3 linked regions of the Luteibacter rhizovicinus DSM 16549 genome follow. The main gene of each other region encodes a partner of the protein of the gene in region 3 in a complex. Links are inferred from orthologs where the notes say so. Each region holds a gene or a part of one and is shown on either strand. Other genes may lie near its edges. The genes, in order: tsaE, tsaB and tsaD.

What was found.
Region 1: the proteins of tsaD (region 3) and tsaE are in contact, whole or in part, in a crystal structure (PDB 6N9A), measured with the Thermotoga maritima proteins. The link is inferred for Luteibacter rhizovicinus DSM 16549 from one-to-one orthologs. Residues at the interface, in WP_004082750.1 of Thermotoga maritima: Cys10, Asp11, Arg49, His50, Leu82, Gly84, Gly135, Gly136, Glu154, Thr155, Leu156, Asp157, Asp158, Ser159, Glu162, Asp165, Lys166, Arg169, Leu170, Tyr175, Lys213, Thr214, Leu217, Tyr218, Gln221, Arg222, Asn324; in WP_004082108.1 of Thermotoga maritima: Leu37, Gly38, Lys46, Lys57, Val59, Lys60, Ser61, Thr63, Phe64, Thr65, Leu66, Met67, Val69, Pro71, Tyr82, Arg83, Leu84, Asp86, Asp88, Phe89, Asp93, Ile128, Asp130, Glu131, Arg134.
Region 2: the proteins of tsaD (region 3) and tsaB are in contact, whole or in part, in a solved structure (PDB 4WQ4), measured with the Escherichia coli proteins. The link is inferred for Luteibacter rhizovicinus DSM 16549 from one-to-one orthologs.

What each region holds. Positions count from the first base shown.
Region 1 is NZ_CP017480.1:2,698,241-2,703,571, forward strand. What follows is about bases 2,194-5,193. They hold tsaE (tRNA (adenosine(37)-N6)-threonylcarbamoyltransferase complex ATPase subunit type 1 TsaE), read left to right. Parts: upstream 2,194-3,450; coding sequence 3,451-3,936; downstream 3,937-5,193. Other genes in these bases: BJI69_RS12280 (bifunctional ADP-dependent NAD(P)H-hydrate dehydratase/NAD(P)H-hydrate epimerase), read left to right, coding at 2,194-3,454; BJI69_RS12290 (N-acetylmuramoyl-L-alanine amidase), read left to right, coding at 4,117-5,193. Outside these bases: BJI69_RS12270 (class II 3-deoxy-7-phosphoheptulonate synthase), read left to right, coding at 1-673; tRNA epoxyqueuosine(34) reductase QueG, read right to left, coding at 870-1,946; more of BJI69_RS12280, read left to right, coding at 1,982-2,193; more of BJI69_RS12290, read left to right, coding at 5,194-5,331. UniProt on the Escherichia coli protein: Required for the formation of a threonylcarbamoyl group on adenosine at position 37 (t(6)A37) in tRNAs that read codons beginning with adenine.
Region 2 is NZ_CP017480.1:509,133-519,533, forward strand. Bases 2,886-5,885 are described here. They hold tsaB (tRNA (adenosine(37)-N6)-threonylcarbamoyltransferase complex dimerization subunit type 1 TsaB), read right to left. Parts: upstream 4,731-5,885; coding sequence 4,041-4,730; downstream 2,886-4,040. Other genes in these bases: BJI69_RS02470 (delta-60 repeat domain-containing protein), read right to left, coding at 2,886-3,899; creD (cell envelope integrity protein CreD), read right to left, coding at 4,727-5,885. Outside these bases: BJI69_RS02450 (sensor histidine kinase), read left to right, coding at 1-974; BJI69_RS02455 (alpha/beta hydrolase), read left to right, coding at 1,017-1,853; BJI69_RS02460 (DMT family transporter), read left to right, coding at 1,859-2,218; BJI69_RS02465 (EamA family transporter), read left to right, coding at 2,215-2,622; more of BJI69_RS02470, read right to left, coding at 2,598-2,885; more of creD, read right to left, coding at 5,886-6,052; DNA repair helicase YoaA, read right to left, coding at 6,187-8,112; BJI69_RS02490 (valine--tRNA ligase), read left to right, coding at 8,192-10,401. UniProt on the Escherichia coli protein: Required for the formation of a threonylcarbamoyl group on adenosine at position 37 (t(6)A37) in tRNAs that read codons beginning with adenine.
Region 3 is NZ_CP017480.1:2,091,072-2,101,309, reverse strand. Bases 4,226-7,062 are described here. They hold tsaD (tRNA (adenosine(37)-N6)-threonylcarbamoyltransferase complex transferase subunit TsaD), read right to left. Parts: upstream 6,216-7,062; coding sequence 5,235-6,215; downstream 4,226-5,234. Other genes in these bases: BJI69_RS09360 (GatB/YqeY domain-containing protein), read left to right, coding at 6,696-7,062; rpsU (30S ribosomal protein S21), read left to right, coding at 6,342-6,557; folB (dihydroneopterin aldolase), read right to left, coding at 4,796-5,155; folK (2-amino-4-hydroxy-6-hydroxymethyldihydropteridine diphosphokinase), read right to left, coding at 4,281-4,799. Outside these bases: BJI69_RS09400 (TonB-dependent receptor), read right to left, coding at 1-692; BJI69_RS22845 (hypothetical protein), read left to right, coding at 865-1,836; BJI69_RS09390 (pteridine reductase), read left to right, coding at 1,888-2,625; BJI69_RS09385 (DUF6159 family protein), read right to left, coding at 3,315-4,169; more of BJI69_RS09360, read left to right, coding at 7,063-7,139; BJI69_RS09355 (DUF1328 domain-containing protein), read left to right, coding at 7,344-7,517; dnaG (DNA primase), read left to right, coding at 7,569-9,311; BJI69_RS09345 (DedA family protein), read left to right, coding at 9,403-10,017; BJI69_RS09340 (LysR substrate-binding domain-containing protein), read right to left, coding at 10,157-10,238.

The sequences.
Region 1 (5,331 bases), 610 kb from region 3 along the record:
CTCGCGCGTGGATTTCTACACCTCGCACGAAGCGCTCCTGCTGCATTACGAGGAAGCGCTCACGCGTCAGGTGCCGCGCCAGGATGGCTGGTTCAACCTGTCCACGCATTTCCCGTGGATCGGGATGCGCACGGCGGCACTCGACGGCGCGCATACGGAATACTTCCGCGGCATCCGCAATCCGATCGCGGTGAAGGTCGGACCGACCGTGCAGGCGGACGATCTGCTCCGCTTGATCGACGTATTGAATCCGAACGAAGAACCGGGTCGCCTGACCCTGATTCACCGCATGGGCAACGACAAGATCGGCACGCACCTGCAGCCGCTGCTCGAGGCCGTGAAGCGGGAGGGGCGCCGCGTGCTCTGGGTGGCCGATCCGATGCACGGCAACACCGAGAGCACGACCAACGGCTACAAGACCCGTCGCTTCGCGAACATTGCCGGCGAACTCGACCAGGCCTTCGACATCCACGCGGCCGCCGGCACACGGCTGGGCGGTGTGCATCTGGAACTCACCGGTGAGGACGTTACCGAATGCCTCGGCGGCGCCCGCGATCTGGTCGAGGGCGATCTCGACCGTGCGTACCGCTCGATGGTCGATCCACGCCTGAACTACGAACAGTCGCTGGAGATGGCGATGCTGATCGTGCGGAAGTCAGGTGGCATGGTTTGATTGCTGCAAACATGTGTTAACCGAGCCCGGCCTTGCGCCGGGCTTTTTTTGGCGTATCGGTTCACTCGCGTTGCGAGTGCGCGTTTTGAGCGGCTCGCGCCGCCGCTCGCGTGGAGGTTCGTCGCGCAGAGCCTTCGGTGCCCACCCTCGCTGGGGAGGGTGGACACCAAGGTCTCCTGCGCGAGACGCTCAAGTGTTACGAGCTCGAGCGCAACGCATGTTGCGCACGAGCCCAGGCCACGTGTTCACGCACGACGTCCGACGGATCATCCGCGCGTGCTTCGAGTGCGGTGAGAATCTCGGTGCTCGTCGGTGCGTTGCCCAATCCAACGGCGAGATTGCGCAGCCAGCCTTCGTAGCCGGTGCGGCGGATCGCCATGCCTTCGGTGCGGGACAGGAACTCCGCTTCGGTCCATGCGAAGAGATCCACCAGCTTCGGTCCATCCAGGCTATGACGTGGCGCGAAGTCGGGCTCGGTCGCTTCTTGTGCGAACTTGTTCCAGGGGCAGATCAGCTGGCAGTCGTCGCAACCGAAGATACGGTTGCCGATCGGCGCGCGTAGTTCTTCGGGGATGCTGCCCTTCAGTTCGATGGTGAGGTAGGAGATGCATTTGCGCGCGTCCAGGCGATACGGCGCGACGATGGCCTGGGTCGGGCAGATGTCGATGCAGCGCCGGCAGCTGCCGCAATGCGCGGTGGCGGGCTCGTCCACCGGCAAGGGGAGATCGGTGTACAGCTCGCCGAGGAAGAAATACGAGCCGGCGCGCTTGTTGATCACAACGGTGTGCTTGCCGATCCAGCCGAGGCCGGCATTACGGGCGAGTGCCTTTTCGAGCACGGGGGCGGAGTCGACGTACGCGCGGTAGCCGAAGTCGCCGATGCGCTCGCCGATGCGCGCGGCGAGCTTCTGCAGTCGGTTGCGCATGACCTTGTGATAATCACGGCCGAGTGCGTACCGGGCCACGTAGGCCTTGTCGCCATCGTTGATCACCTCCCACGCATTCGCGGTGCCGGGGGGGATGTAATCCATACGGACGGAGACCACGCGCAGGGTGCCGGGCTCGAGTTCGGCAGGGCGGCTGCGACGCGTTCCGTGACGGGACATGTATTCCATCTCGCCGTGATGGCCGTCCGCCAGCCAGCGCTCCAGGTAGGCCTCGTCGTTGCCGAGGTCGGTGCCGGAGATGCCGACGTCGGCAAACCCGAGCTCGCGTGCCCACGCCTTGATGTCAGTGGCGAGGATGGCGTAGTCGATGGAGGGTGGGGCGGACATACGTGCATTCTACTTGCCCCTTCTATAATCCCCCGATGACCGCACCCAAACTCGGCACCGCTCTCTTCACTTCAGCGCAGGCCCGCGCGATCGACCAGCGCGCGACGGCCGAGCTCGGGATCCCGGGATTCGAGCTGATGACACGTGCGGCGGCGGCAGCCTTCGCCATGTTGCACGAGCGCTGGCCGGTGGCCGAGCGGCTACGGGTGGTCTGTGGTGCGGGCAACAACGGCGGCGACGGCTATCTGGTGGCTCGCGACGCACTTGCCGCCGGCCTGGACGTCGATCTGGTCGCTCTCGGCGAACCCAGGGGCGTCGATGCCATCAGGGCTCGCGACACCTTCGTCGCGGCGGGTGGTGAGCCGGTTTCCCTGGCGACCTGGACGGCACTCCCGCCGGCCGACGTGCTGGTCGACGCGATCTACGGCACCGGTCTGAACCGGGCGCCCGAAGGGGATGCACGCCAGGCGATCGAGGCCATGAACGCGTATGGCGCACCCATCCTGGCGCTCGATCTTCCCTCGGGCCTCTCCGCCGACACGGGCGCCACGCCCGGCGTGGCGATCCGCGCGGAGGCGACCGCTACGTTCATCGTGCACAAGCGCGGTTTGCATACCTTTCACTGCGAAGTCGCCGGCGACATCGCGCTGCATACGCTCGGGCTTCCGGAAACGCTGTTCGACTCGCCGGATTCGCATCTCCTGCTGCCCGGGCACCTGCCACCGCGGCCGCGCGAGTCGAACAAGGGAACGAACGGCCACGTGCTCGCCATCGGCGGTGACCATGGCATGGGCGGGGCGGTGCGCATGGCTGCCGAGGCCGCGCTGCGCACGGGCGCCGGTCTGGTCAGTGTCGCCACCCGAGACGAGCACGTGCTGGCCATGAATGCCGCGCGGCCGGAGCTGATGGCGCACGGCGTCAACGGCCCGCAGGCCCTGCAACCCATGCTGGAAAAGGCCTCGGTGCTCGCACTCGGTCCCGGCCTGGGTCAGGCAGCCTGGGGGCACGCTCTATGGACCACCGCGCTCGACGCCGATCTGCCGACGGTGCTCGACGCCGATGGCCTGAACCTGCTCCATGCCGAAGAGCGGTCCCTGCCCAGGATAGTCGTGCTGACGCCGCATCCCGGCGAGGCCGGTCGCTTGCTGGGTATCGACACGAAAGCCGTGCAGGCCGATCGCTTCGCTGCCGTGCGTGAAATGGCCAGGCGCTTCAAGGCGGTGGTCGTGCTCAAGGGCAACGGCAGCCTGATCGCCTCGGCGGCCGGCGAGGTCGCCGTCTGCCCCTGGGGTAACCCGGGCATGGCCAGTGGAGGCATGGGTGACACCCTCACCGGGATCATCGCGGCGCTGTTGGCGCAGGGGTGTAACGCCTATGAGGCAGCCTGCCTTGGCGTGAGCCTGCATGCCCGGGCTGGTGACGTCGCCGCCCAGATGGGCGAGCGCGGGCTGCTTGCCGGCGACCTGCTCGAGCCACTGCGCCGCCTCGTCAATGGGCTGGACGCATGAGCGCCGTCGCCGAGCTGATCCTCGCGGACGAGGAGGCCACCATGGCGCTGGGTCGCCGACTGGCGGACGTTCTCGACGCCGACGGCCTCGTCGCTTTTCTTTATGGCGACCTGGGCGCGGGCAAGACCACGTTCGCCCGCGCCTTTCTCAAGGCGCTCGGTGTCGGCGAGCGGGTCAAGAGTCCGACCTACAGCCTGGTCGAGGGCTACGAGCTCGGCGAGCGGCAGGCCTTCCATCTGGATCTTTATCGCATCGCCGATCCGGGCGAGCTGGAGTGGCTGGGCCTGGACAGCCTGGCGGAGCCCGGCGCCATCGTCCTGGTGGAATGGCCGGAACGGGGTGCCGGTGCCTTGCCGCCCGTCGATCTGGCCTTGAGTTTTCGTCACGAAGGGCCGGGCAGGGCGGTCCGACTCGAGCCGACGTCGCCTAAGGGCGAGCAGATCGTCGCCGCGCTGACCCTGGCGCCGACACCGCAGGCCTAGCATGCGCCCTTGTCCGCGGTTTACGGCCTTTATCCCTGAAAACAGGGGTTTTTCGGCATGCGACGACGTGTCGCTTGCGGCACATTCCTGTACGCCGGTTGACGAAGGTTTCGCAGGTTATGGATTATCAAGGGAAAACGTCTTGCATTCGTCGGGCGCTTGCAGTTCAATCCGGGCCGTATGAGGGGAATGACTATCAAACTTGGCCTGCTTGCGTGCGTGACCGCCATCGCGACGCTGACGGCTGTCGCCGTTTCGGCTGCCGACGTGAAAGCAGCCCGCGCCTGGGCGGGTCCGGAATACACCCGCGTGGTCTTCGATCTGTCCGGTCCGGCCGCCTACAAGATGTCGCAGGGCGATGTGCCCGGCAGCGTCGTGCTGGATATCGCGGGTAGCTCGGTGACGGGTGATTTTTCGGCGCCGGGCGGACAAGGCCTGTTCAAATCGATGAGCGTGAGCAAGCAGGGTGGCTCGGCGCGGCTGGTCGCGACGGTCGATCCCAGGGCGAAGCCGAAGAGCTTCCTGCTCAAGCCGGCCGGCGACTACGGCTATCGCCTGGTGCTGGATCTCTATCCGGGTGGGCAGAGCGATCCGGGCGACAACCCGCCCCCGGCCGCCGACCACGACTCGCCGTCCGTCGCGTCAGCTGGCAACGACGACGACGCTGAGGCATCCGCGCCAGCGCAGGCGCCCCTGCCGACACGCGGCAGCCGCAACTCGCGCAGCAAGTCGGTGCCGGCGGGCAAGCCTCCCATGCTGCCCACCGGTGACCGCAAGGTGGTGGTCGCCATCGACGCCGGTCATGGCGGCGAAGATCCGGGCGCGAAAGGCGCGACCGGCCTTCGCGAGAAGGACGTCACCCTCCAGGTGGCCCGCGAACTGGCTGACCAGATCAACCGCCAGCCCGGCATGCAGGCCGTTCTGACGCGCAACGGCGACTACTTCATTCCGTTGAAGCGGCGCTACGAAATCGCGCGGGAGCACAACGCGGACATGTTCGTGTCCATCCACGCCGACGCCTTCAAGAACGGCGACGCCAAGGGCTCCTCCGTCTGGGTGCTGTCCCCGCGCGGCAAGACCAGTGAGGCCTCACGCTGGCTGGCCGATCGTGAAAACCGCGCCGATCTGGTCGGCGGCGTTTCGCTCGACGACAAGGACGACAGTCTTGCCGCCGTCCTGCTGGACCTCCAGCAGGGCTACGCCATGCAGGCCAGCGAATCCATCGCCGGCAACGTGCTCAAGGCCTTGGGTCGCCTGGGCCCGACGCATCGCGGCTATGTCGAGCGCGCCAACTTCGTCGTGCTGCGCTCGCCGGACGTTCCGTCGATCCTGGTCGAGACCGCGTTCATCACCAACCCGGCGGAAGAAACCCGTCTGCGTGACGACGGTCATCGC
Region 2 (10,401 bases), 1.6 Mb from region 3 along the record:
CCATCACCGTGGCCGAGAGCCTGCGCGACCGGCACACCCGCGCGCGCGAAATCCTCTTTCTCACCTTGCCGATGCAGGCCCTGCTGATCGCGGCCGTGCTGTGCCTGGTCTGGTTCGGCGTGAGCCACGGCCTGCGCGTACTGGACCCGTTGACGGCGCGCCTGAGCCGCCGGGAACACGATCTGGGCCCGATCGGCGAGGAAGACGTGCCGATCGAGATCCTCCCGCTGACCCGTACCATCGACGACCTCTTCGCCCGCATGCGCAACATGCTCGGTCTGCAGGAGCGTTTCATCGCCGATGCCGCGCACCAGTTGCGCACACCGCTGGCCGGCATCCAGCTGCATGTGGAATCGCTGGACAACGCGGCGGACGCCACCCAACGCAGCGAGGCCCTCGGCCACGTGCATCGGCTGGCCGCCCGTGCGGCGCGGACCTCGGCGCAACTTCTTGCGCTCACGCGCACCCAGGCGCCCGATCTGCCCGACCACGACGGCATGGCGGTGATCGACCTGTCCACCGTGGTCCCCGAGGCGGTATCCATGCGCGTCCATCAGGCGCTGGCGCTGAGCGTGGACCTGGGATACGAAGGCCTCGACGGCGCTTGCCTGGTGCGTGGCGATGCGCTGCAGATCCAGGAGATCATCGACAACCTCGTCGACAACGCCTTCCACTACGCCGGCCGGGGCTGCACCGTGACGGTGTCGGTCTCCCGCGACGTCGACGAGTTCGTGCTCGCCGTGGAGGACGACGGCCCCGGCGTCGCCGACGCCTTCCTCACCCTGCTGGGCGAGCGCTTCTTCCGCGTGCCTGGCGGTGATGAGGACGGGACCGGTCTGGGCCTGGCCATCGTCGAAAGCATCGCCGAGCGTCACGCCGCCCAGGTCGCCTTCCTGCACGCGGCCGCGGGCGGGTTGCGGGTGGAGGTACGGTTCCCCGCGATGACAGGAAAGCCAACTGAAACCACGCACTGAGACCATGCTCTCCATGAGCAATCCAGGATACGAGGCCTCGGCGTGAGCAACCCGACAGAATTCCGGTTTGAAGGAGGGCGCGATGGCGTCCTGCTGATCCACGGTCTGACGGGCACGCCGACCGAAATGCGCATCCTCGGCAAGGGGCTCAACCGCGCCGGCTTCACCGTGGTCGGCGTACGCCTGGCCGGTCATTGCGGCACCGAGGAAGACCTCCTCGCCACGACGTGGGAAGACTGGTACGCCAGCGTCGAGGCGGCCGCTGAAGAGCTTCGCGGCCGGGTGGACCGGGTCTTCGTCGCCGGCCTCTCGATGGGCGCCCTGCTCGCCCTGCGCCTGGCCGCGGTTCGCCCCGACTGGGTCGACGGCGTCGGCGTCTTCGGCGCCACCTTCCGCTATGACGGTTGGTCGATTCCGTGGACGGGAGTGTTTTCATTCATGCTGCCGCTGTTCAAGCGACTCGGCATTGGCAAGAATCGCGTTTTCATCGAGCAACCGCCCTACGGCATCCGCGATGAGCGCCTCCGCGCACAGGTGAGCGCTGCCATGTTTTCGGGCGATAGCGAGGCGGCCGGCCTTCCGGGCAACCCCTGGGATGCGCTGGCCGAAATGGTCAAACTGTCGCGCGATGTGCGTCGCCGCCTGCCCGATGTGGTGGCGCCGTGTTTCGTGGCCCATGCGGCCGACGACGATGTCGCCAGCGTCGCCAATGCGGACCTCGTCGCACGCCGCGTGAGCGGACCGATCGAGATGCTCCTGCTGGGCGACAGCTATCACATGATCACGATCGATCGCGAACGCCGCATGCTGATCGAGCGCACCGCCGACTTCTTCAGCCGCGTCGCCCGCGACGCGCGACCTGCACGCATGGCTGCCTGATCCGGATGCACGGCCTGGCCCTGGCGCTGTGGATCGCTTACGTCCTGCTCGATACCGGTGGCCAGCTGGCCTTCAAGGCAGCTGCCGGGGACGAGCGCGCCGGGGACGGGCTGGCGCGATGGCGTTACATGCTCGCACGGCCCTGGATCTGGGTTGGCATCGCCTGCTATGTCGCCGTGTTCGTCGACTGGATCGCTTTTCTTTCGCTGGTGCCGCTGTCCGAAGGCGTCCTTCTCGCGGCAATCAATATTGTCGCGATCATGGTCGCGGGGCGCATCCTCTTCCGCGAACGGCTGACGCCGTTGCGAGTCACCGGCATCCTGTTGGTGGCGGCGGGTGTCGCTATCGTCGGCGTCGGCTCATGAAGCGTTTCTACCTCATCGGCTTCACGCTGCTGCTGGCCTTCGACACGCTGAACCTGCTCTGCTTCAAGGCGGCCGGCGCACATGCCTTACCGCTGGAGATGAGCACGGCATGGCTCGCTCGCGTGTTTTCGCATCCATGGGTCTACGGCGCGATCGCCGGTTACATCGGCGCGTTCGTGACCTGGATGAGCCTGCTCAAGCACGCGCCGATCGGGCCGGCCTTCGCCGCCTCCCATCTCGAAGTGGTCACTGCCATGGCGCTTTCGTGGTGGGTCTTCGCCGAACCGGTGACGACGACACAGGTCGTCGGAGCGCTGGTTATCGTCACCGGTATCGTGTGCCTTGCGTTCGCCGAGGGTAGTGGCGAGGCAGCCAAGAATCATCTTGCTCCCCACGAGGTATAGCGCTGCACCAGCACTCGCTCGGGGGGTGTTCCGCCAGCGCCGTTACCCGTCAGGATTTCAAAGGTCAGGTGAGCGTCCGTCACATCGATGCCGAAGAACAGGAAGTTCAGACCTTTGAGGTCGACATCGATGATGAAAAAGCCGTTGTCATCACTGAACGACGGATCCAGCGCGCCCGTTCGATCGTGGCGCCCCACGATGACGCGCTTGATCAGCGTTCCATCGTAGTCGGCACGCCCCACCAGCGTGACTCCCTGGCCCGAGGCTTCGATGTGCATCGGGTACGCGAATATGCCTCCGTCATCGGCCCCACCGTAATTGAGTTCGAGGTACCGTCCACCGTTGAAGCCGACGGGGATCGTTCCGTCGTCATCCAGCGTAAGGAGCAAGCCGGCGGCAGGTGGGCGGCTCATGATCGTACCTGCCGCCCAGATGCCAGCTTCTTCCGACCAGAACAGTCGTTCAATCTCGTTGCGATGAGCGCCGTCGCTCTCTACCACGAACGCTCCATTCGTCCCGAAGGCAGGGTCAGGTTCACCGGTGGGAAGAAGGCGCACGATGCGAGAATTACCGGCGACGGTTGCCGTGCTGAGGAGAATCTTTCCGTCATCCTGGACGACCGCATCGGTGATCCTCCCCCTCGCTCCGAGCGGGACATCAACCAGCGCGTACCCCTTCCCGGCAAAGGCGGGACTCAGATGACCGGACGCATCGAAGCGCAACACGATGCCACCGTATCGTTGTTCGGCGTTTTGCGTCGTTCCGACGAAGAAAAATTCACCACCACCTGCAGGGATGACGAAACCCTTGACGACCCCCGGCTCGCCGGGGGGCCGAATGCCGTCCAGGTTCACGTAGCCATCGATGCCGAACGACGTATCGATCGCACCCGCACCATCCCGGCGCGTCAGCATCCATGTATCGCTTCCTTGCGACCTGAGCACCAGGACCGTCGCGTTCCCGTCGACCGGAAACGGTTGCGCACCCTGCAAGGTTTCCCCCGACAACGGCGGTTCGACGACGACTCCCTGATTTCCGAAGGAGGGGTCGAACTGCCCGTCGCGGGTGATCTTCGCCAGACCGTATCGCCATCCGCCCTCGGGAGGACTGCAACCCATGGCGAGCATGATGCTGCCGTCGTCGGCCCGTGCCAGCGCGCGCAGGCGCTCATTCGCGCCAGGCTCGATGACATAGCCTTCTACTTTGAGCTCGAACGTGCCATCGATACCGAAGGAAGTGTCGATATCGCCCTGCTTGTGCGTGCCGAGTCCGCTCATGACCGATTCCTTTCGTCGAATAACTGTCCATGTCATCCGGCAGCGATCCGTTCGCCCCGGGATTCCGCCTGACCTGGGACGGATTGAAACCGTAGATCCCGCGAGCAACGTGCGCCATACGTCAAAGGTTGTAGGGGCGAGCTAGGCCCGCCCTTGCTCCACCAGCGTGAGCGCCACCTTGTCACGCAGGTAGACGGGCAGCGCGAGTTCCGGCGCCACCGCCAGACCGTCACGAAAACGCCGCGCCGCCACTTCTGCGACGTGTCTGGCCTGAGGGAAACGTGCACCATCCGCCGAGCGGATGGATCCGCGTATGCGTTGCCGGAGAATGGCCTCGTAGGTCGCCCATCCGGTGCCGACAACGTGCCATGCGGCGGCGTCAGGAAGCTCCAGCGCCGCTGCCGTATCGACGCGCTCGCGATCGATCAGCGTGATGCTGCCGTCGTCCTCGCGACGCCACGCGGCCACGTAGATCTCGCCCATCCGCGCGTCGATCACCGACAGGATCGCTCCATCATCCTCGGGCGCTTCCAGTGCCAGTGCTTCGAGCGAGGAGACCGTGACCACCGGCACGTCCAGCGCCATCGCCATGCCCTGCGCCAGCGACACACCCAGGCGCACGCCGGTGAAGGCACCCGGGCCGCGACCGACCGCGATGCCATGGAGCGCTTCGCGACTGAGACCCGCCTCGGCGAGCAAGGCGTCCGCCATCGGCAGCACGAGTTCGGCATGCCGGCGCGGTGCGATTTCACTGCGCTCGATCACTTCGTCGCCGTGGACGAGGGCGACCGAGCAGGCTTCCGTGGAGGTTTCGATAGCGAGGAAGTTCATGGCGTTTCCGACGTGGTGTTGAGCGGCACGCCCTGGGCGTACCAGTCGATCCGGCGGGTCAGGTACATCAGCAGCGCGATCACTGCCACGAGGACGACCGACCCGATCAGCAGCGCGTACTGTTCCGCGCCGATCAGGCCATACAGTATGGCGTAAACCAGGGTGAGCACGCCGCCAAGCGCCAGGCCGGCCGTGCGCGCCCGAAGCGCCGCCATGGCGTAACCACCCACGATGAGCACGACCGCGGCAGCGGCGACGGCGTAGGCCGGGCCGAAGCCGATCTGTTCGGACAGGGCGAGCAGGAGCACGTAGAAGCTGGTCATCGCGGCGCCGACCAGCAGGTATTGCACCGGATGCAGGCGCAGGCCTTTCAGCACCTCGAACAGGAAGAATGCGACGAAGGTCAGCGCGATGAACAGCAGGCCGTACTTACCCGCGCGATCGTTCTGCTGGTACACGCCGCCGGGCTGGTAGAGCTTCACGCCGAAGGACGAAGGTGCGAGGCGTTCGGCAACATCCTGACTGGTCGCATCCCAGTGCTGGCCATAGGCGCGATTGAGGTCGAGGATCTTCCAGGACGCATCGAAACCTGCCGGCGTCACGCTGCGCCTTGTCGGCAACAGCGAACCGGTGAAGCTGGGGTCGGGCCACGACGAGCGCATCTGCACGCTGTTCGTACGCGCCAGCGGCAGCGATGAGAACGATTCCGTGCCGGCGACACTGAGCTTGAGTTCGAATTCGATCGGCGCCTCGCGATCCGGCTCGATGATGATGGGTGCCGACAGCACCGTGTACGGACCCATGCGTGCGGTGGACGAGGACAGGCGCACCGCATGACCGTCGACCATGGCCGAGGTGATCCCTTGCAGTCCGCGCGTATCGGCGATCAGCACGCGAACCTCCGCTTTGCCGATGAACCAGGTCGCCCCTGTCTCGGTCGCGAAACGGCGCAGGTCGGCAGGAAGGAAGTGACCATGAACGGTGACTTCGCCGGTATAGGTCGGCACCACGTACATCCCTGACGACCGCTTGTCGACGGTGAGGTCGGCCACGGTATCCAGGTCATCGGCCAGGACGATCTCCGTACCGTCGATCACCTTGGCTACGGCACCCGCGGCATCGTGGCTCTCCCGTTGCGTCGGCACGGCGAGCACCAGGCCGCCGATCACTTGCGGTCCACCCCAGCCATCCGCCACGCGGGCCACGGCGGTGTCGCGCATGGCCTGACGCTCGCGCACGAGGCCATCGGCCTGTGTCAGCGGAATGAGCATGAGCAGGGCCAGCAGCCCGATGCCGAGCACCTTGGCGGTTATCGATTGCATCCAGCGAAACATCGGTCTCTCCCTTCCTGATAGATGGGAACGATGCTCGGTGCCCGATGGGTGCGCCAGCGGCGCCCACCAGGGCGAAGTGCGGGCAAGGAGGGGCGAAACGCGGCCCAGTCCCAAGGAAAGGATCAGGTCGGGGAGGACACCGGCGCGAAGAAGGCCGTGACATCGGCGAGCTCGCGCGTGCGCGGCATCGGCGGCAGGCTGGCCAGGAACAGCCGCCCGTAGCCCTTGGTACTGAGCCGCGGATCGCACAGGACCAGGACACCGCGATCGTGCACGTCACGGATCAGGCGTCCCGCGCCCTGCTTGAGGGCGATGACGGCCGTGGGCACCTGCCAGCCCATGAAGGGATTGATGCCGGCTTCTTCGAGCGCTTCCAGCCGCGCCTGGAGCACCGGATCGTCCGGCATGGCGAAGGGCAGCTTGTCGATGACGACCACGCTCAACGCTTCGCCGGCCACGTCGACGCCTTCCCAGAAACTCGCGGCACCGAGAAGCACGCCGCGCCCGCTGGCACGGAATTCCTCGAGCAGGCGATGCCGTGGCGCGGTGCCCTGGACGAACAACGGCCACGGCACACGACCTTCGAGCAACTCGGCGGCACGCCGCAGCGCGCGATGCGAGGTGAAGAGCAGGAAGGCCCGGCCGTCGGATGCATCGAGCACGGGACGGATCGCCGCGACAACGCGATCGGTGTAATCGCGCGCCGCCGGATCCGGGAGATCCTTCGGCAGATAGGCGAGTGCCTGACGCGGGTAGTCGAACGGACTTTCGACATGCAGCGTCTGCGGGTCCTCGATGCCGAGCTGGCGAGCGAAGTGGGCGAAGTCGCCGGCGATCGACAAGGTCGCCGAGGTGTGGATCCAGGCGGCATCGGTCGCCATGCGCATCGCGCGCAGTGGTGTGGCGAGGTCCAGCGGCGTGGCGTGCAAGGCGAACCCGCGTGGCCAGGTTTCGTACCAGCGCACGTCGGCGGCCGAATGTTCCTCGGCAATCCGGTCCAGGCGCAGGCTGAGCATCTGCGCCCGCTCGAAGACGTTGGCCAATCCGCGCGAGCGCTCGCCCAGCGAGGAAAGCAGGTCGGAGAGCGCGGCCATGACATCGCGCAGTTCGCCGAGCAGCTCATGGACCGTCTCGTCGCGATCGAGCGCGCCGAACGGACCACGGGCGGGCAGCGGGTCCATGGCCAGGCGCAGGCGCTTGATCAGGTCCTGCACCACTTCCACCGGCTCGAGAAGCTGGCTGGTCGCGCCGGTCACCCCCTGGGCTTCGGCCAGCGCGTCCTGGGCAAGATCGGTCATCTGCCGCGCGCTGACGCTCTGCGAGAAGAACTGGCCGGCCAGCTCGGGAATCTGATGCGCCTCGTCGAGAATGAAGGCGTCCGCGCACGGAAGAATCTCCCCAAAGCCTTCTTGCTTCAGCGCAAGGTCGGCCATGAGAAGGTGGTGATTTACCACGACGATATCGGCCTCCATCGCCTCGCGACGCGCCTTGACCACATGACAGTCATCGAAGAACGGGCACTCCGTGCCCAGGCAATTCTCAGGCGTGGAGGTGACGCGTGGCCAGACCGGGGAATCCTCCGGGATATCGATCATTTCCATGCGGTCGCCGCGACGCGTTCGCGCCGACCAGGCACGGATCGCCGAAAGCTGGCTGGCCAGCTGGCGATCGGGGTTGCCCTCGCGAACCGCCTGGTCCAGCCGGTAGAGGCACAGGTAGTTGGCCCGGCCCTTGAGCAGGCTGGTCTTCGCCCGGCTGCCCAGCACGGCGTGCACGCGCGGCAGGTCGCGGAAAAACAGCTGGTCCTGCAGGGCCTTGGTGCCCGTGGAGATGATCACTTTGCGCCCCGACATCAGGGCGGGGACAAGGTAGGCGAACGTCTTGCCGGTACCGGTGCCGGCCTCGGCAATCAGGACATCGCGGTCCTCGATGGCGGTAGCCACCGCCCCCGCCATGCGCTCCTGCGCCTCGCGGGGCGCGAATCCGGGTACTTCACGGGCAAACGGGCCCTCCGCGCCGAGGATCGCGGCCACATCGGATGCAGTCATCCCTCAAGTATCGCCTACAATGGCGGTCTTTTCGTCTTCCAAAGCGCGCCCCTTCGCGGCGCGAGCCGAGAGCCCACGCATGGATAAGAGTTTCGAGCCCAGCCAGATCGAGTCGAAGTGGTACGCCCAGTGGGAGTCCAGCGGCTATTTCAAGCCGTCGGGCAAGGGCACGCCCTACACGATCATGCTGCCGCCGCCCAACGTCACGGGCACGCTGCACATGGGCCATGCGTTCCAGCACACGATCATGGACACCCTGGTCCGCTATCACCGCATGCGTGGCTACGACACGCTGTGGCAGCTCGGCACCGATCACGCCGGCATCGCCACCGAAATGGTCGTCACCCGGCAGCTCAACGCCGAAGGCAAGCAGCGCTCGGATCTCGACCGCGATGCCTTCATCAGCCGTGTCTGGGAATGGAAAGCCGAGTCCGGCGACACCATCGGCCGGCAGATGCGCCGCATGGGCGTATCGGGCGACTGGAGCCGCGAAGTCTTCACCATGGACCCGGGCCCGTCGAAGGCCGTGGTCGAAACCTTCGTGCGCCTGCATGAGGAAGGCCTGATCTACCGTGGTCAGAAGCTGGTCAACTGGGACCCCGTGCTGAAGACCGCCATCTCCGACCTCGAAGTGGTCAGCGAGGAGGAAGACGGTTCCATGTGGTCGATCCGCTACCCGCTGGCCGACGGCTCGGGTGAACTGGTCGTCGCCACCACGCGCCCGGAAACCATGCTGGGCGACGTCGCCGTCGCCGTGCATCCCGACGACGAGCGCTACGCCCACCTGATCGGCAAGCTGCTCAACCTGCCGCTGTCCGATCGCCAGATCCCGATCATCGGCGACGAGTACGTCGAAAAGGATTTCGGCACCGGCTGCGTGAAGATCACCCCGGCCCACGACTTCAACGACTACGCCATCGGCCAGCGCCACAACCTGCCGATGATCAACATCCTCACCGACGACGCGAAGATCAACGACGCGGCGCCTGAGAAGTATCGCGGCCTGGACCGCTACGTCGCGCGCAAGGCCGTGCTGGCCGATCTGGAAGCCGCCGAGCTGCTGGTCGAGACGAAGAAGCACAAGCTGCAGGTGCCGCGCGGCGATCGCACCGGCCAGGTCATCGAGCCGTATCTCACCTGGCAGTGGTTCGTGAAGATGGACACGCTCGCCGCCCGCGGCCTGCAGCTGGTCGAACAGGGCGACGTGAAGTTCGTCCCCGAGAACTGGATCAATACCTATCGCCACTGGCTGGCCAACATCCAGGATTGGTGCATCAGCCGTCAGCTGACCTGGGGCCACCAGATCCCGGCCTGGTACACCGCCGACGGCAACATCGTCGTCGCGCATGACGAGACCGAGGCGAAGGCGAAGGCCGCCGCGCTCGGTTACACCGGTGCACTGCGTCGTGACCTCGATGTCCTCGAGACCTGGTTCTCGTCGTCGCTGTGGAGCCACTCCACCCTCGGCTGGCCCGATCCGCAGGCGCAGGCCGAGCGCGGCTTCGATCGTTACCTGCCGACGAACGTCCTGGTGACCGGTTTCGACATCATCTTCTTCTGGGTCGCCCGGATGATCATGATGACCGACCACTTCACCGGCGAAGTCCCGTTCAAGGACGTCTATGTCACGGGCCTCATCCGCGACAAGGATGGCCAGAAGATGTCGAAGTCCAAAGGCAACGTGCTCGACCCGCTCGACCTCATCGATGGCATCACGCTGGACGAGCTGCTGGCCAAGCGCACGCGCGGATTGATGCAGCCGAAGATGGCCGAGAAGATCGAGAAAGCGACGCGCAAGGAATTCGCCGAAGGCATCCCCGCGTTCGGTGCCGACGCGCTGCGCTTCACGTTCGCCTCGCTGGCCACGCACGGTCGCGACATCAAGTTCGATCTCGAGCGCGCAGCCGGCTACAAGGCCTTCGTCAACAAGCTCTGGAACGCCTCGCGTTTCGTGCTGATGAACCTTGGCGAGGACGCGAAGCTCGCGCCGACGAAACCGACGACCGAAGCCGAGCGCTGGATCCTCACCCGCCTGCATGACACGCTGGGCACGGTGAAGGAGCAGCTGGCGGGTTATCGCTTCGACCTCGCCGCGCAGGCGCTGTACGAGTTCACCTGGAACGAGTTCTGCGACTGGTTCCTCGAGCTGTCCAAGCCGGCGCTGAACGGTGACGACGCGGTTGCGGCAGCGTCCACGCGGTACACACTCGTGCACGTGCTGGAAACCTTGCTGCGCGCGCTGCATCCGATCGTTCCGTTCGTCACCGAAGAGATCTGGCAGAACGTGCG
Region 3 (10,238 bases):
TAGGAAACGTCGCCGAACGCCTTCACCTGGTTGGTGTGGTCGTGCACCGCCTTGCGGCTGGCCGTGGGGTTCTCGATGCCGACGTCGTTCTCGAGATAGTTGGCCGTGAGGAAGAAGCTCCAGTCGCCCGTCTTGCCGAACAGCGTGGCGTTCGGGTTCAGCGTGCCGTACTGGCCGCCGGTGATGCCGACGGTGCCGCCGATGCCGTCTTTCGGCGTACGCGTCGTGATGTCGACAATGGCCGCGGTGCGCTCACCGTACTGCGCGGGGAGCGCGCCGGTGAGCAGCTTCACGTTGTCGATCATGCGCGCGTCGAGGGTCTGGCCGAAGCCACCGATGCTTTCCGGAATGAGCACGCCATTGATGCGGTACTGCAGGTTGGCGTGATCGCCACGCACATGCAGCTGACCGTAGGAATCCTGGACCACGCCCGGCGCCTGCAGGATGACCTGGTTGAGCGGGGTGGAATCGCCCAGCGGCAGGGCCTGGATCGTCTGCCGATCCATGACGTACTGGCTGCTGCCGGTGTCCGGCGACAGGCTGTTACGCGCCTCGTCGAGACGGGCGGTGACGTCCACCGCGCCAAGGTTCGTGGCCTTCTGCGGGTCGGTGGCGTCGGTGGTGTCGTCCGCGAAGGCGGGGGCGGCGGACAGGGCAAGGGCGATGCAGAGCGCGAGGCGAGCGGGGGTCATCGGGGACTCTTCTGGGGTAGCGATGTTATAACGTATCATAATGAAATCGGAGGATGGGGGAAATCCGCCGGAAGTCACTATCCGCCCGACGGGGTTTCATCGCCCTTTCGCTTCATGGCGGACTCACGCAGGCCACGCGACGATGCTTGCCATCGCATGCCCGGAGAGACCGATGGCCAAAAAGGACCCTACCTCGACCTCGAAAGAGATCGTTCCCGTGTCCGCCGAGCGCGGCGAGAGCCCTGTCGCCAAGGCGATTCTCGAGTTCGTCAGCCGCATTCCCGAGAGTGAGGTCCCCCGAGTGAAGGGCGACGCCGCCGAGGAGTGTCGCCGACTGGCCTCATCCGCCGCGCAGAAGGCCGCCATCACCGCCGGCTCGCTCGCCCTGCCCCCGGGTCCGCTGGGCTGGCTCACCGTGCTGCCCGAACTCGTCGCGATCTGGCGCATCCAGGGCCAGCTGGTCAGCGATATCGCCGCGGCGTATGGCAAGACACCGAAGCTGGGCCGCGAGCAGATGCTCTGGTGCCTGTTCCGCCACACCGCCGCGCAAGCCTTCCGCGACGTCGCCATCCGGGTCGGCGATCGCCTTGTCTTCCGCACGACCGCGACCAGCGTGTTGCAGCGGCTGGCCGGCCGCATCGGCGTCAGCGTCTCCAAGCGCGCTGTCGGCAAGGGTATTTCCCGCTGGCTACCGGTGGTCGGCGCCCTCGGCGTCGGTGCCTACGCGTACTACGACACGGGCCAGGTGGCGAAGACCGCGATCGACCTCTTCAGCGGCGAGATCCACATCGACGACGATCCGGACGGCAGCGAACCGAACGGCCGAGAGCAAGGCAAGACATCTCGCGCCCGGAAGGGGACCGCCACCCCCGACGCAAAAGCCCCTGTAGGAGCCGGCTCCGCCGGCGATCCACCCGCGCCGAAGACAGCAGCCCGCAAGACATCGCCCGCGGCCACACGCAAACGCGCCACGACAAAGAAAACCGTCGCCCGCAAATCCGTCGCGACCAAAGCAACCAAGGTAGCCAAGCCAGCGGCGAAGAAAGCGGCCGCCAAGGCGACAAGCAAGGCCACGAAAAAAGTGACCGCACGTCGGGCGCCTGCGAAGAAGACCGCCGCCCGCAAGCCCCGGGCCGCGACGTGACGCGCGCCCCTGTTTGCGGCAAGCTCCTCCCGGATTGAACAGGGAGTCGCGATGAACAAGCAGCCGGTCATTCTGGTTACCGGAGGTGCCCGCCGCGTCGGCGCCGCTATCGTGCGACGCCTGCACGCTGCAGGCTGCGCCGTCGCCATCCACTACCGAAGCTCGGCGGATGAGGCAGAGGCGCTCGCTCAGGAACTCAATGCCACGCGGACGAATAGTGCACACACGTTCGCCGGCGCACTCGAAAACGATGACACGCCCACCGCACTGGTGGACTCCGTGCTCACGCACTTCGGCCGGCTCGACGGCTTGGTCAACAACGCCTCGGCGTTCTATCCCACACCGATCGGCGAGACCACCGCCGCGCACTGGGACGATCTTTTCGCCGCGAATGCACGCGCGCCGTTCTTTCTCGCCCAGGCCGCGACGCCGGCACTACGTGCGGCGCATGGCGCCATCGTCAACATCGTCGATATCTACGCGGAGCGACCGCTCGCCGGGCACGTCGTCTACTCGATGGCGAAAGCGGCGCTGGTCATGCTGACGCAGGCGCTGGCCAAGGATCTTGCGCCGGACGTGCGGGTGAACGCGGTCGCGCCGGGCGCAATTCTCTGGCCCGCCTCCGGCAAGCCGGAAGAAGCCGCAGAGGCACTGATCGCGAAGACGCCGCTAGCGCGCAAGGGCGAGCCGGACGATGTGGCCGAAGCCGTGCGGTGGTTGCTGCTGGATGCGCATTACACGACTGGGCAAGTGATTCGTGTCGATGGCGGCAGGGCTTTGAATATTTGAAGCGTCGGCAAAGATAGGGTTCTTCGTCGCTTACCTTGAGCCATTGCGCCGCCGCTTGCGTGGAGGTGTGAGGCGCAGAGCCTTCGGTGCCCACCCTCGCTGGGGGGCTTGAGGCAAAGAGCCTTCGGTGTCGAGCCGACGGAGCAACGCCGCTTTGGCTGCTGGCTTGTCACCATCGCCAAACGGTCGACCCGGCGCGCCGGTCGCGATCGTCTTTTCGCGGGCAGCGCCACGGCGAGAAAGGCGCTCACCGAGCCGGAGTGAACGTACCCGCACGACTGCCGTAACGGCTCGCTTCGGCGGCCACACCCACTCCAACGGCTCGCCTTCCAGCTAACCGTATCGTCGTGAGAGACCTTGGTGTCCACCCTCGAGGCGAGTTCCGCACAAGTGGAGCGGCCGTAGGCCAGATAAGTACACGGGCCGCGTTAGCGGCCTTTCCGGTACGGAACGCGGAGGACCTGTCTGAGCAGCGAGGGTGGACACCAAGGTCTCCCCGCGAGACGCCCAAGTGTACGTAGCGATGGCGAACCCAAGCCGCCCCGCGAGGTCGACGAGCGTGCCCGCGAACGAAGCACGGCACGTACGCCCCGGAAATGCGCGAAGAACCAAAAAGACGAGGCCCCGATGTCGGGGCCTCGTTTGCTGGTCTCGCCGCTGAAGCGGCTCACACGGGTTTGGCGGAATGCTCAGCCCTTGGGGCGGAACGCCGATTCCAGAAGCGCGCGATCGAAACCCTGGCCCGGATCGCCTTCTTCGGCGAAGCGGTACAGCGCCGCCGAATAGACGCCGTGCATCGCGGTCTGGAACAGGCTGAGAGCAACCAGGCCGATCACCGCGGCGGCGCCGACGACGAACATCAGCGCGACGGAGTGCGTGGCGACCGCACCGAGGAAGAGCATGCCGCTGACCAGGAGCAGGCCGAAGGTCAGCAGGCTGCCGGCGACGCCGATGCCCGCGTTGCCGATGAGGTTCTCGCCCCAGGTATCGCGCAGCAGCGACGCACTGCGCTTGATCGCGTCGATGGGACCGACGTCCTGCGCGGCGAGCACCGGCACGACGAGGAAGGTGGCGACCGTCCAGCCGAAGCCGAGCAGACCGACGACGATGCGACCGATGAGGCCGAAACGCTCCTGCAGCGCACGCAGGATCATGCCGACCGTGGCGGAGATGAGCGCATAGCCGATGATGTTGGGCAGCTTACCCATGGCGAGCCGGACGCCATCGCGCACGGTCGGGTTGCCCCCATCGAGACGGATCATCGCGGCCGAGGCCAGCGCGGTGTTGAAAAAGATCACCACCGTGTACTGCACGAAGTAGAACAGGAAGCTCACCAGCATGAACATCGGTGAGGCATGACCGCGCTGGCCTTCGAAGCCCGCGCGGTGATGAGCGATCAGGGTGAACACCGGCCACGCAAAGGTAGCGATCACGGCGAGCGAAGCCAGTCCCGCGAACAGCGGGAAGAGCATCAGCTCCTTGTCCTGGCGGAGGATGTTGGCGCTCGACTTCATCAGCGCCCAACTGCGTGCGAACTTACCCATTTCCCCGTTCCCTTTGGCCCCTTTGGTGGAACGCGTTGTAGCATCCCTGGGCAGCGGTTCGCCAGAGCCCATGGGCCGGGCGCGCTCAGGAGGCGACGCCTCAGGGACTTCCTAGGACTTGGCGTTGACGGCTTCGGTGCAAGCGTCGTCCAGCGCCAGGGGTTCGCTTTCTGTCGGGAACGCTGCCCAGAGCTCGGCCATGGTCCGACCGTCGACCGGATGGCGAACTGACGGCGCGATGTCGACCATCGGCTTGAGGACGAAGGCGTGGCGCAGCTCGCCGCGCGGCAGCTTCAGGTTTCCCTTGCCGCTGAGGACGAGGTCGTCGAAAAGGACGATATCCACGTCGAGCGTGCGGGAGCCGTAACGCGCGCCACCCCGAATGCGGCCATGCCGGTCTTCCAATGCGTGCAGCCAGTCGTTCAGGGCATCGGGCGCGAGGTCGCTGTCGATCGCGACGGCCAGGTTGAAGAAGTCGGGGCCATCGAAGCCGACGGCAGTACTGCGATAGACCGGGGAGACGTCGATCTTGCCGAAGCGGGCACGCAACTCCTCGACCGCGGCGACGAGCCAGCGCTCCGCATCGATGTTGGAGCCAAGGCTCAGGTAGGCACGACCGGTCCCGGTCATTCCGGTCGGATACCGCGTTCGATGCGGACGCCCACCGCTTTGGCACCGCGCACGGCACCGGGCTTGGACAACTTCAAGCGCACCCAGGACACACCGAACTCCTCGCGTACGATATCGGCGCAACGCTCCGCGAGAGTTTCCACCAGACCGAAGCTGGACGCTTCCACGTACGACTGCAGGCGCTTGGAGATGGACTTGTAGTTCAGCGTATCGGCGATGTCGTCGCTGGCCGCGGGGCGACGATTGTCGAAAGCCATTTCCAGGTCGAACGACAGGGTCTGCCGGATCCGGCGTTCCCAGTCGTAGATGCCGATGACCGCGTCGATGCGCAGGTCTTCGATGAAGACGATATCCATGGAGGGGGCGTAGGGGACGAAGAGGGCCTTACAGGGTCCGCGACCGCCTTGAGATACGCAAGTGGGGCGGCTTCCTCGCTCAGGCCGCGGGCAGACTCTCCAGGCTCCAGCGCGGATGCACTTCGATCGTGGCGTCCTGGTGCTGACCCGACGCCAGGCGGATCGCGCCGGCGAGGGCGATCATCGCGCCGTTGTCGGTACAGAACGCCAGGCGCGGGAAATAAACCCGGAAACCGTCTTTCGCCCCCGCCTCGGCCAGTTGTTCGCGGAGGCGCTTGTTCGCGCCGACGCCGCCGGCGATCACCAGCCGCTTGGCGCCCGTGGCCTCGAGCGCACGCCGGCACTTGATCGCCAGGGTGTCGACGATGGCTTCCTCGAAGGCCCTCGCCACGTCGGCGCGGGTCTGGTCGGTCTTGTCGCTGGCATTCCAGGCCAGCAGTACCTGGGTCTTCAGCCCGGAGAAGCTGAAGTCCAGCCCCGGCCGGTCGACCATGGGCCGGGAAAACCGGAACCTGCCCGGCGTGCCCTGCTCGGCGAGCTTGGCCAGGGCCGGGCCGCCGGGATAAGGCAGGCCCATCATCTTGGCCGTCTTGTCGAAGGCCTCGCCCGCTGCATCGTCCAGGGTGTCGCCAAGGATCGTGTACTCGCCGATCGCCTTCACCTCGACCAGCATCGAGTGGCCGCCGGAGACCAGCAAGGCCACGAACGGGGTCTCCGGCGGGTCGTCCTCGAGCAGGGGCGCCAACAGATGACCTTCCATATGGTGGACACCGATGGCCGGTACGCCGAGCGCCCAGGCCATGGCGCGGGCGGCCGAAGCGCCCACGAGAAGGGACCCGACCAGGCCGGGTCCCGCCGTATAGGCCACGCCGCCGAGATCGGCAGGGGTGAGCCCGGCCTCCTTCAAGGCCTCGCGCACCAGGGGGACAAGCTTGCGGACATGGTCCCGGCTGGCCAGTTCGGGCACCACGCCGCCGTATTGGGCGTGCAGGGCGATCTGACTGAAAAGGGCGTGGGAAAGCAGGCCACGACCCGGTTTTTCCGGGTCCCAGCGCAGCAAGGCCACCCCTGTTTCATCACAGGACGTTTCCACGCCTAAAACAGGCTTTGAAATTTTCGAATCGATCACGTTATAATCCACGGCTCGCCCGGGTACTCCGGGTCAGTTTAATCAAGTGGAGTTTCCATGCCGAGCGTTAAAGTCCGCGAGAACGAGCCTTTCGAGCTTGCCCTCCGTCGCTTCAAGCGTACGTGCGAGAAGGCTGGCGTGCTGGCCGAAACGCGTAAGCGCGAATTTTATGAAAAGCCGACCCAGGAGCGTAAGCGCAAGCGCGCCGCTGCTGTGAAGCGTCACCTGCGCCGTCTGTCCCGCGACACGACGCGCCGGACCCGCATGTACTGATGCCCATCCCGGTCCCTTGGGACTGGGTATGGTACCTCGGCAGGCGCCCTGCGCGCTGCCCGGTGTATTCAGAGCGGAAATCCCGAGCCGGCTTTGCCGAAAGGTAAAGCCGGCTTTTCGTCGTCCCGGAGAAAGTGCATGAGCCTCAAGGCAAAGATCACCGAAGACATGAAGGCCGCCATGAAGAGTGGCGAAAAGGACCGCCTGGCCGTGATCCGCCTGATCCAGGCCCAGATCAAGCAGCGCGAAGTCGACGAGCGGATCGAGCTCGACGATGCCCAGGTCCTGGCCGCGCTGGAGAAGATGCAGAAGCAGCGCCGCGACTCCATCGAGCAGTTCGACAAGGCTGGCCGTACCGATCTGTCGACCATCGAGCGCTACGAAATGGGCGTGATCGACGGTTACCTGCCGGCGAAGCTGGACGACGCCGAACTGGATGCCATCATCGCCGCCGCCATTGCCGAAACGGGTGCCACTTCGGCACGCGACATGGGCAAGGTGGTCGCCCTGATCAAGGAAAAGGCCGCCGGTCGTGCGGACATGGCTGCGGTAGCAGGCAAGGTCAAAGCCAAGCTGGCTTGAAGCCCGACTCTGTGTGGGAGCCGCTTCAGCGGCGATAGGGTGCTCGCCCCATCCTGGCCCGCTGCCGCGGGATCGCCGCTGAAGCGGCTCCCACAGGTAAAGAGGCCGGACAACACGCCTCAGCTTCACGACGGCGCCACACGGTTGTCATTAATTTCCCCCGCGCGGCTGGTGGACTCCCTCCGGCGCTGACGGGGGATCCCTATGCTCAAGTACGCCATTATCTTCGGTCTCATCGCGCTGGTTACCGGCGCGCTGGGCTTCAGCCGTGTGTCCGGCATCGCCGCGACGATCGCCAAGGTCTGCTTCGCCATCTTCCTGATCCTGTTCGTGATCGCGATCCTGGCCGTGATCGGCGTGTTCCACATGGCGTTCTGACGATGATCCGGTCTCCATTCGGACGCGGATGCATGGCATCCTAGGCGACTGATGCGTGGCCGAATTCCCGACAATTTCATCGACGAACTGCTGACCCGCGTCGACATCGTCGACGTGATCGAGCGTCGCGTCCCGCTGAAAAAGGCGGGACGCGAATGGACCGCCTGCTGTCCGTTCCATAACGAGCGCTCACCCTCGTTCTACGTGAGCCCGCAGAAGCAGTTCTTCCACTGCTTCGGCTGCGGCGCGCACGGCAGTGCGATCAAGTTCCTCATGGACTACGACCGCCTCGAATTCCCCGACGCCATCGAGGAACTCGCCCAGTCCGCCGGCCTGAAGGTGCCCTACGAGGGCAACCGCGACGATAAGCCGCGTGAAGATCGCAGCGACCTCTATACCCTGCTCGACGATGCCGCGAGCTTCTACCAGCGCGAGCTCGGTAACAGCCCCGAGGCCACGTCGTATGTGGACCGTCGGGGCCTCGACGACGAGATCGTCAAGCGCTTCCGTATCGGCTGGGCGCCGGCCGGCTTCGATGGCGTGATGAAGGCCCTGGGCACGAACGATCGCCGACGCCAGCTACTCAACGAAGCGGGCATGGTCGCCAGTAACGAGCGCGGCAATAAATACGATCGCTTCCGCGAACGTGTAATGTTCCCGATCCTGGACCGTCGCGGTCGCGTGATCGCCTTCGGTGGGCGCGTTCTGTCGTCGGAGCAGAGCCCGAAGTACCTCAATTCGCCCGAAACCCCCTTGTTCCACAAGGGCAAGGAGCTGTTCGCCCTGTGGCAGGTGAAGCAGGCGAACCAGACCGTCACCCGGATCATGGTGGTCGAGGGCTATATGGATGTCATCGCCCTGCATCAGGCGGGGCTGCCGATCGCCGTCGCCACCCTGGGCACCGCAACCACACCCGAACATGCCGAGGTGCTCTTTCGTACCGCACCCGATGTCTACTTCTGTTTCGACGGCGACCGCGCCGGCAAGGCCGCGGCGTGGCGGGCGCTGGAATCCGTGCTGCCGCGCATGCGCGACGGCCGCCAGGCGCACTTCCTCTTCCTGCCCGACGGCGAAGATCCGGACACCCTGGTGCGCAAGGAAGGCAAGGACGGCTTCGAGAAGCGCATGAAGGAATCCATGCCGATGTCCGAGTACTTCTTCGAAGAACTCGCGCGGGATGTCGACCTCAGCCGCCTGGACGGCCGCGCCCGCCTGGCCGAACGGGCCCGCCCGCTCATTGCCAAGCTGCCCGACGGGGCCTTCCGCGACCTCATGGGCCAGGAGCTGGAGCGCCGTACGGGCGCCAAGGCGGTGCTCGAGCCCGAACCCGCGCCGACCCGCCAGCAGCAGGCGCGGCCGGCCAATGTCCAGCGCAGCCTGGTACGCAGCGCGATCACCCTGCTGCTGGCCCAGCCCGCGCTGGCCGACGAGGTGGAGCCACCGTATGCCTTCCTGCGTCTCGACCGCCCCGGCGTGAACCTGCTGGCCGAGTTGATCGACGTGGCGCGGTCCCGCCCAGGCATCAATCCTGCGGTGCTGGTTGAGTATTTTCTTGACCGACCCGAGTACGCCTCCCTGCAAAAACTCATGCAGGCCGAGGTGGTCGGCGATGCCGATATGCAGCGCGTCGAGTTCCTCGGTTCGCTCGATCAGATGCAGCGCCAGGCCGTGACACAGCGTCGCGAATACCTGATCGGACGGAGCCGCGAGGGGGTACTGGACGATACGGAGAAGGCCGAACTGCGTGTCCTGCTGGCCGCCCGCTCCGCGCCCGCCCCGGCGGAGGGCGAATGATGCGCTGCACCGCGAGATTAACGCGATCCATGGGATCATCCGGGCTTCGTACCCTGAAGGGACCGGCCGGGGCCGGACTTGCGCGTCGCTGATGGATTTATTGAATCACCTCGTCGATCTTTTCGGGCAAAACGGCTATGCGGCTGTTTTCCTCGCCCTGATGCTCTGCGGAGCAGGCGCGCCCCTGCCGGAAGACATCACCCTTGTCGCCGGCGGCATCATCACGGGCCTGGGCTACGGCGATGTCCACTCGATGGTCGGCGTGGGCATGGCGGGCGTCCTGGTCGGCGATTCGACGATGTTCCTGCTCGGTCGTCATTTCGGCGCACGCATCCTGCGCTGGCGTTTCGTCGCGCGACTGTTGACACCGGAGCGCTACGCCAAGGTGCAGGAGAAATTCGAGCGCTACGGCAATCGCATGATGTTCGTCGCCCGCTTCCTGCCGGGCATGCGCACCGCGGTCTTCATCACCGCCGGCGCGACCCACCGCGTGGGATTCTTCCGCTTCCTGCTGCTGGACGGCCTCGCCGCGGCGATCAGCGTGCCGCTGTGGGTGTACCTGGGCTACTTCGGGGCGCACAACCACGAATGGCTGGCCATGTGGATCCACCGCGGGCAGACCGGCATCTGGCTGGCCATTGCCGCTGCGCTGATCGCATTGGCCGCGCTGTGGTGGCGTCGCAAGAAGGCTCCCCGCGACTGCTGAGCTCGTCGCTGCGCCTCTGCAGGAGCCGATTCATCGGCGATGCTCTTCCTTAGATGGGAACTGCGGCAAGCAACCTTGGGGGAGCGCTGCTGCGCAGCGGTTTATTTATTATTCGCCGATGAATCGGCTCCTACGTTTCCTATGACGAGCGCTGGCCTGCCTCGGCGAATAGCCATTCCCGAAATACCATGGTTTCTTCGCGAGACACGGCATCCCGGGAG